One region of the Blautia sp. MCC270 genome, then DNA from elsewhere that is predicted to be linked to it. Evidence: predicted binding sites of a transcription regulator. Region 1 holds the regulator's gene; each other region holds the start of a gene.
What was found. The regulator Rex, encoded in region 1, represses fermentation and respiration genes when NADH is low (regulators of the CRP and FNR family bind a similar motif). The targets are predictions, from matches to a motif close to ATTGTTAANTANTTAACAAT.
Positions count from the first base shown of each region.

Region 1 (2,209 bases):
ATACAGTCTTCCCGGATAAAAGCAAAGACCTCTTTTCCGGTAGGCAAATGTGACAGTCAGATCGGCGCTGAAGGCAATTCCCATTTCCAGGCCAGTATCTCCGTTCACTCCTGACGGGATGTCAACTGCGATCTTTTTGGCCCTCGCACTGTTCATCTCATGGATGATATCAGCATAATGCCCCTCGATCGGACGCGTCAGGCCTACCCCAAACACGGCATCTACTATAGTAGTATATTCACTCCACTGCGGGTTATTCACCTCCGGGACACGATAACCGGAAGCGATCTTATACTGAAGAGCGGTCTCTCTGGTCATTTTATCTTTGTTTCCGACCATATAAAACTCTACCCGGATCCCCTTCAGATGGAACAATCTGGCAACAGCGATACCGTCACCGCCATTATTTCCGCTTCCGCAGACTACCAGGATCCTTTCGTCCTTCTGGAGATACTTTTCTGTTTCCTCTACCACCTTCAGTGCCGCCCGCTCCATCAGAACCTCGGAGAGAACTCCGATCTCACGGATCGTTGTGGAGTCCAGATCCTTCATTTCTTTGCAGGTAACAAGCTTCTTCATTCTGTCTTCTGCCTCCCCTCTGTCATAGAGAAAGCTGCCGTTTCCGGCAGCTTAACAATTCTTACTTATCCACATGTTCCTGCCTGTATTTACTGAGATTATAAGACAGTGTCATCAGACTCTCGGAAAGATGAACGTTCTCTACGATCACATCATCCGGTGTCTCAAGATCGAGATGTGCAAAATTCCAGATTGCCTTGATCCCGTTCTCCACCAGAATATCCGCCATTTCCTTGGCTTTATTCTTGGGAAGTGTCAGAATCGCGATCTCCACGTTATTCTCTCTCAGGAAAAACGGAAGCTCACTGAGCATTTGGATCTCAAGTCCACGGACTGCGATGCCCTCAAGCACAGGATTTACGTCAAAGATACCAACCAGCCTGAACCCGCGCTTCTCAAAATCCACATAATTGGCAAGTGCCTGTCCCAGATTACCGGCACCCAGGATGATCATCGGATGAACGGTATCCAGTCCCAGGATCTTACCGATCTCTGTATAAAGATAGTGTACATTATAGCCATACCCCTGCTGCCCAAAACCGCCAAAATTATTAAGATCCTGACGGATCTGAGAAGCTGTGGTATGCATCTTTTTACTTAATTCATTGGAAGAAATACGTTCTACATTATCTTCCATCAGCTCTCCTAAGTAGCGGTAATAGCGTGGCAGACGCTTAATCACCGCTTTCGAGATTTGTTTTGTCTCCACGATAGTTTTCCTCCTTACCTTACACTAGGTTAATTATAACGAATTGACATTTTCCTGTCAATTAAAGTTGTCTATTCTGTACAAATTTCTTTATATTTTTTCTAATAATTGATTTTTTCTTTGAAATCCCGGCAGTTTCCGTTATAATAGGTGGAGGATTTTTCCCTGTTCAGACATAAACAGGGGTGATTCTTTATACAGGAGGACAGTTTTTATGATTTTATCATGTCAGAATATATGCAAGGCCTTTGGCGAAAAAGTAATTTTAAATGATGCATCCTTTCACATTGAAGACCGTGAAAAGGCTGCTCTGATCGGCTGCAACGGTGCAGGAAAGACCACACTGCTGCGGATCATCATGCAGGAGCTTTCTGCTGATTCCGGTACCGTGGTGCTTGCCCGGGATAAAAATATCGGCTATCTTGCCCAGTACCAGGATATCCACGGACATCATACCATCTACGAGGAGCTTCTTACCACCAAGCAGCACATCATCGATATGGAACGCCGTATCCGCAATATGGAACAGGAAATGAACACCGTGACCGGTGATGAGCTGAACCGTCTGATGGAAACCTATACCCGCCTGACCCATCAGTTTGAGCTGGAGAACGGATACGCTTACAAAAGTGAGCTGACCGGTGTCTTAAAGGGTCTCGGCTTCACGGAGGAAGATTATGACAAGCAGATCGAAACTCTTTCCGGCGGTCAGAAAACCCGTGTGGCGCTGGGCAAGATGCTTCTTTCCAAGCCGGATATCCTGCTTCTGGATGAGCCAACCAATCACCTGGATATGGAAAGCATCTCCTGGCTGGAAACTTATCTTCTGAATTATCCGGGAGCTGTTTTTATCGTCTCCCATGACCGTTATTTTCTGGATAAGGTGGTCACCAAGGTCATTGAGATTGAAGCCGGACAGAC
Region 1 is NZ_WQQD01000038.1:17,562-19,770, reverse strand. It holds gene GPK58_RS10310 (NAD(P)H-hydrate dehydratase) at 1-579, opposite strand, end outside; gene GPK58_RS10305 (redox-sensing transcriptional repressor Rex) at 641-1,288, opposite strand; gene abc-f (ribosomal protection-like ABC-F family protein) at 1,503-2,209, shown strand, end outside.

Region 2 (2,209 bases), on a different contig from region 1:
GCGTTCAGAAGTTTTCCGAAGTGCTTGATTGTACGAACCATCTGGCTTGTGTAGGAGTTCTCGTTGTCATACCAGGAAACTACCTGAACCTCTGTTGTGCCATTCTCAAGTGGAAGTACCATTGTCTGAGTAGCATCGAAGAGGGAACCAAATCTCATACCAACGATATCGCTGGATACGATCTCATCCTCGTTGTATCCGAAGGACTCATTGGAAGCTGCTTTCATAGCTGCGTTGATCTGCTCTTTAGTAACGTTTCCTTCAACTACTGCTGTAAGGATTGTTGTAGAACCTGTTGGGGTAGGTACACGCTGTGCAGAACCGATAAGTTTGCCGTTAAGCTCTGGGATAACAAGTCCGATAGCTTTAGCAGCACCTGTGCTGTTCGGAACGATGTTAACTGCAGCTGCACGGGATCTTCTCAGATCGCCTTTTCTCTGCGGTCCGTCAAGTGTCATCTGATCGCCTGTGTAAGCGTGGATTGTGCACATGATACCGGATTTGATCGGTGCAAGATCGTTAAGAGCCTTAGCCATTGGTGCAAGGCAGTTTGTTGTACAGGAAGCTGCGGAGATGATCTTGTCCTCGTTTGTAAGACCCTGATGGTTTACGTTGTAAACGATTGTCTTAAGGTCGTTTCCAGCCGGAGCGGAAATAACTACGTGCTTAGCACCTGCATCGATATGAGCCTGAGCTTTGTCTTTGGATGTGTAGAAACCTGTGCACTCAAGAACTACGTCTACACCGATCTCTCCCCATGGAAGCTCTGCAGCGTTAGCCTTAGCATAGATTTTGATCTCTTTTCCGTCTACTGTGATGGAATCCTCGCCTGCTGTTACTTTATCAGCAAGAGCATATCTTCCCTGTGTAGAATCATATTTTAATAAGTGAGCAAGCATCTTAGGAGATGTAAGATCGTTGATTGCTACGATCTCAAATCCTTCTGCTCCAAACATCTGACGGAATGCAAGACGACCGATACGTCCAAAACCATTAATTGCAACTTTTACTGCCATGATAAATTCCTCCTATGAATTGAATGGTGATTTAAATCGTTCCTTTGTTAAAGAAACATCAACCTGTTTCATATTGTACCTAATTCCAAACAAAAATTCAAGAGCTATTTATAAAAAAGAACATTAAAATAAATATTAAGAAAATTTCTGAAAAATGTGCTATAATTCTCTGATAGAAAGTTCTGTCCTGCTGATTCCCAAAACGGATATCTATATTCCCGCTGGGAGTTTGACTTTCCCGGATTCATAACAGGCAGATACGATCATTGTCACAGAATATAAAGGCTTGAATATGGAGGTACAAAATGGACCAGAAAATTTTATGGGACTGCCATATGCACTCCTCTTTTTCCGCAGATTCCGATACACCGATGGAAGAAATGATCCAGACTGCCGCAGACCAGGGTCTCACGGGAATCTGTTTTACTGAACATTTTGATCCGGATTATCCCGATACTCCGGAAAATCTTGATTTTTCCCTGAACATCCCTGCATACCGCCAGAAACTTGAGAGTCTTGCGGATGCTTTTAAAGACCAGATTCAGGTTAACTTCGGGATCGAGCTTGGACTTCAGCCTCAGCTTGCAGAATCTTTTTCCGATCTTCTGAAAGAAGTTCCCTTTGATTTCGTTATTGGTTCCTCCCATGTGGTGCACGGATACGATCCTTATTATCCTTCTTATTTTGAGGGCCGTAAGGAATCCGCATGCTACATGGAATATTTTGAATCCATCCTGGAAAATATCGCTGCTTTTGACGAGATGGATGTGTACGGACATATCGACTATGTAGTACGTTATGGTCCAAATCAGAACCGTCAGTATTCTTACGGACGATATAAGGAGATCCTGGACGAGATCCTGCGGACATTGATCCGCAAAAATATGGGAATCGAGCTGAACACAGGCGGTTATCACTACGGGCTTGGTGAACCGAATCCCTGTGTCAATATTATCCGACGTTACCGTGAGCTTGGCGGTGAGATCATCACCATCGGTGCAGATGCCCATACTCCGGATAAGATCGGCTATGCTTTTGACAAGGCGGCTGATGTTCTCCGTGAATGTGGTTTTTCCTATTATGCTGTATTTAAAAACCGCCGTCCTGTTTTTCATAAGCTGTAGCTCTGTTTCTCTCTCCGGTGAGAGAGTTTACATTTTTATACCGAAAATATCATTTTATCTAAGGAGGAA
Region 2 is NZ_WQQD01000004.1:50,389-52,597, forward strand. It holds gene gap (type I glyceraldehyde-3-phosphate dehydrogenase) at 1-1,016, opposite strand, end outside; gene GPK58_RS01485 (histidinol-phosphatase HisJ family protein) at 1,322-2,140, shown strand.
Region 2: the regulator Rex is predicted to act here: its motif matches at 1,060-1,079, upstream of gap (type I glyceraldehyde-3-phosphate dehydrogenase).

Region 3 (2,209 bases), on a different contig from region 1:
TTGTTTCAAATTTGCCTGAGGCTGCTTTTTCCTCTTTACACAGCTTCTGACATTTATCAAAGATCAATCTGTGCGATCACGTCCTTCAGAGCATTGGCGCTTGCATGAAGCTTCTCTGTCTCCTCCTCGGTCAGCGGAACACGAACGATACGTTTTACACCTTCCGGTCCGATAGAAGCCATGGTACTAAGACATACGTCTTCAACACCGTACTCTCCGTGAAGCATGGTTGATACACTGACTATTGTATCAGATGCTGCAAGAAGAAGCGAGCAAAGTCTGCAAACAGATACGGCTACCGCATAAAATGTAGCACCCTTCTTGGCGATCACTGTTGATCCTGAAGTATGAACATACTCCAGAACCTCTTCTCTGTCAAGTGGCTGCAGATCTTTCTGATCCTCATGAACGATCTTGTCAAATTCATCAAGGGTCGCACCTGCAACAAAGGCTCTGGACCACGGTACAAAGGAAGTATCTCCATGCTCTCCGAATACATAGGCGTGGATGTTTTTCTCAGATACGCCGTAATACTGAGAAAGTCTGCAGCGGAGACGGGCCGTATCCAGGGCGGTTCCGGAACCAAGGATCTGATTTTCCGGCAGTCCGGAAAGCTTTGCAAATGCATAAGTCATAACATCACATGGATTACTTACGATAATATAAAGCGCTTTGGGAGCCACCTTTACGATCTCCGGAGTAATACTCTTCATAATGTTGACGTTGGTCTGTGTCAGCTCGATGCGAGTCTGTCCCGGTTTTCTGGCAATACCGGAAGTGATGATCACAATGTCAGAATCTGCAGCATCCGGGTAATCTCCTGCCACGATGGAGATCGGCTCACGGAAACTGGTTCCCTGCTCAATATCCATAACCTCACCTTCAGCCTTATCTTTGTTAATATCGATCAGAACGATCTCTGATGCAATACTCCTCTGTGATAAGGTATAAGCGATAGTTGCTCCTACACTTCCTGCTCCGATGATCGTAATTTTACTGCTCATATTTGTTCTCCTTTCAGCGTTGTTTGTCATTTTAATAACAACTTTAATTACACACATTCAAACATAACATAAAACATTGCCCTGTGCAATAAAAATTTTATTGTATTTCTCAGGTTAATCCCCGCTAATTTGCATTTCAAATTATTTAAACTGCTTATATTTTCTGATATTTTTCCTATTATTCTGTATACATTCCTGTTATTTTTTTATCGATTTATAGAAGCAATTTCAGAAACCTAGCAAAAAACCTCTGAACTTCAAAAAAATCAAGAAGTCCAGAGGTTTCTTTCACCTCTTATTATTGGCTTAGATTCAGATGTTTATAGCTGCTCCAACGTTCACCCGGTTAATTCTTTGCCTGGGCAAGGGCTTTTTGTGCAGCGTCCAGGATCCCTTCGGAGGAATAGGTGGCTCCGCTGACAGTATCGATCCCATCCGCCGACTGGTTTGCCATGATCTGAGAATAGATCGTGCTCCATGCAGGATCAAAAAATTCCGGTGTATCCTGATTTGTCTGCTCAATGGATGCGATCTGGCCTCCTGAGATCGTAATTGTCAGATATGTTTTTCCTCCATATCCAAAAGCCGAGCCTGTATACGTTCCATCTCTGTACCTTCCCACCGGTTCCGGTGCTTCCGTTGGCTCCGGTGTTGCATCCGGCTCATCTGTCCCTGGTGTTGGAGTTACATTGGGTTTTTCTGGAACCGGCGTCACATCCGGGTCGTCCGGCTCCGGCGTCGGGGTTGCTGCCGGCGTCTCTGTTGGCTTCGGTGTGGCTGTTGGTTTCGGCGTTGCCGTAGGTTTCGGTGTGGCTGTTGGCTTTGGTATCGGTTTCTTTGTAGGAGTTGGTGTGGGTTTCTTTCCATACTCCGGATTAACCGCTTCTTTGAGGGCTTTTTTTACAGCATCCAGAATCCCGTTGGAGGAATAGGTTGCTCCGCTGACTGCATCAATATCATCCACAGAATCTGTACCGATGATCTGTTCTTCCAGCACACTCCATGCTTTTTCAAAAAACTGCTTTGTGTCCGTATTTTCCTGTTTCAGAGCTTTGATCACTCCATCCTTGATGGTCACAATTACTTTCACGTCTCCATTGAAGCCCTTTGCCGAAGCTGTATATTTACCATCCAGATATTTTTGGGGACTGTCCGGATCTTCCGGTTTCTTTGTAGGAGATGGTTTTTTTGTAGGTGACGGAGCT
Region 3 is NZ_WQQD01000002.1:35,524-37,732, forward strand. It holds gene GPK58_RS00445 (L-lactate dehydrogenase) at 57-1,004, opposite strand; gene GPK58_RS00450 (FMN-binding protein) at 1,351-2,209, opposite strand, start outside.
Region 3: the regulator Rex is predicted to act here: its motif matches at 1,027-1,046, upstream of GPK58_RS00445 (L-lactate dehydrogenase).

Region 4 (2,209 bases), on a different contig from region 1:
CTCTGCGATACCGATCGCACCCTCAGCTGCTGCGAAAGACTCATGTCCTGCAAGGAAGCAGAAGCAGTCTGTCTCTTCCTCAAGAAGCATCTTTCCAAGGTTTCCATGTCCAAGACCTACTTTACGTGTGTCTGCAACGGATCCCGGGATACAGAAAGCCTGAAGGCCTTCTCCGATAGCTGCTGCTGCGTCAGCGGCTCTTCTGCAGCCTTTTTTGATCGCGATAGCTGCACCTACTGTGTAAGCCCAACAAGCGTTCTCGAAGCAGATCGGCTGAATGCCTTTGATCTGATCGTAAACGTTCAGTCCTGCGTCTTTAGTGATTTTCTCAGCTTCTTCGATAGAAGCGATTCCATAGCTGTTTAAAACAGAATTGATCTTGTCAATTCGTCTCTCATATGATTCAAATAAAGCCATTTCCTGTAACCTCCTGATATTTTTACCTTACGAAGTGTAATTACTCTTTTCTTGGGTCGATGATCTTAACAGCATCTGCAACACGGCCGTACTGACCTTTTGCTTTCTCCCATGCTGTGTTCGGGTCATCACCTTTCTTAATGAAGTCAGTCATTTTTCCAAGGCTTACGAACTGATATCCGATGATCTCATCGTTCTCATCAAGAGCGATACCTGTAACATAACCCTCAGCCATCTCAAGGTAACGAGGTCCTTTTTTCAGAGTTCCATACATTGTACCAACCTGAGAACGAAGTCCTTTTCCAAGGTCCTCAAGACCAGCGCCTACTGCAAGTCCGTCCTCGGAGAATGCAGACTGGGAACGTCCGTAAACGATCTGAAGGAAAAGCTCTCTCATAGCTGTATTGATTGCATCACATACAAGGTCTGTGTTCAGTGCCTCCATAACGGTAAGTCCTGGAAGGATCTCAGAAGCCATAGCTGCAGAGTGAGTCATTCCTGAACATCCGATTGTCTCGACAAGTGCCTCCTGGATGATTCCCTCTTTAACGTTAAGGGAAAGCTTACAAGCACCCTGCTGCGGAGCACACCAGCCAACACCGTGTGTAAATCCGGAGATATCCTTTACTTCTTTTGCCTGAACCCATTTTGCTTCTTCCGGGATCGGAGCGGCACCATGATGTACGCCCTGTGCCACTGGACACATTTCTTCTACTTCGCGTGAATAAATCATTTTAAAACTCCTTTCAAGTATAGATTGACCGATGTTATTGAGAAAAAAAGTTCGATAACACCCTACGGCTATTTTCTCACAAAACCTTTGTTTCGTCCAGTCATATTTGATAAAATTTTGCCATAAAACGCATAATATTGGTAGTTATTCCGGCAGTATTGCATGCCTAACTGTCAAATATTTCTGGCAACTACTGTATGTATGTGATAATATATTAGCAAGTTTAACCTTGGAGGTATATTTTTCATGAATGCATCTGTGGATTCTGTTTTTCCAGAAAAATACCGCATTCTCAGCGGAAGCGCTCTGAAGATGATCGCGGTCATCACCATGCTGGTCGATCATATCGGAGCTGTGCTGCTCAGTATGTATCAGCCCGCACAGAAAATCCTGTTTACACTTTTCGGCAGAGAATATACTGTATATCTTATTTTCCGCGATATCGGAAGAGCTGCTTTTCCCATCTTCTGTTTTCTCCTGCTGGAAGGCTTCCGGCATACGCGGAGCCGGTTCCTCTATGGAAGAAATCTCCTTCTTTTTGCGCTGCTCTCAGAAATTCCGTGGAATCTGATGTTTACAAATACGCTGCGTTACGAAAGACAAAATGTGTTTTTTACGCTTTTCCTCGGATATCTGGCCTTTTGTGCCATCGAATATTTCCAGACCAGACCTTCGATGCAGCTTCTCTGCATCCTGGGACTGCTTGTTGTTTCCATTTTTCTGAAAGCAGACTATGGATGGCGGGGGTATATCTTCCTGCTGATCATGTACTATATGCGAGACGATAAGCCAGGCCAGGCAATCCTCGGAAGCTGCTGGCTTTACTATGAATGGAGAGCCTCCTTTGCCTTTCTGTCCATTAACCTGTACAATGGAAAAAGAGGCTTCATCCGCGGAAAATCAGCAAAATATTTCTTTTACTGGTTTTACCCAGTCCATATTATAGGACTGGTCATACTTCGACAGCTTTTGTTTTTATCTTAATCCCGCCCGCTCCCGGTCGGTTCATCCTTCCACGACCAATACTGTTGCATCCAGCACCCCATCAAAAAAAAGCTG
Region 4 is NZ_WQQD01000028.1:108,150-110,358, reverse strand. It holds gene GPK58_RS08670 (GGGtGRT protein) at 1-417, opposite strand, end outside; gene GPK58_RS08665 (iron-sulfur cluster assembly scaffold protein) at 458-1,150, opposite strand; gene GPK58_RS08660 (TraX family protein) at 1,397-2,134, shown strand.
Region 4: the regulator Rex is predicted to act here: its motif matches at 1,353-1,372, upstream of GPK58_RS08665 (iron-sulfur cluster assembly scaffold protein).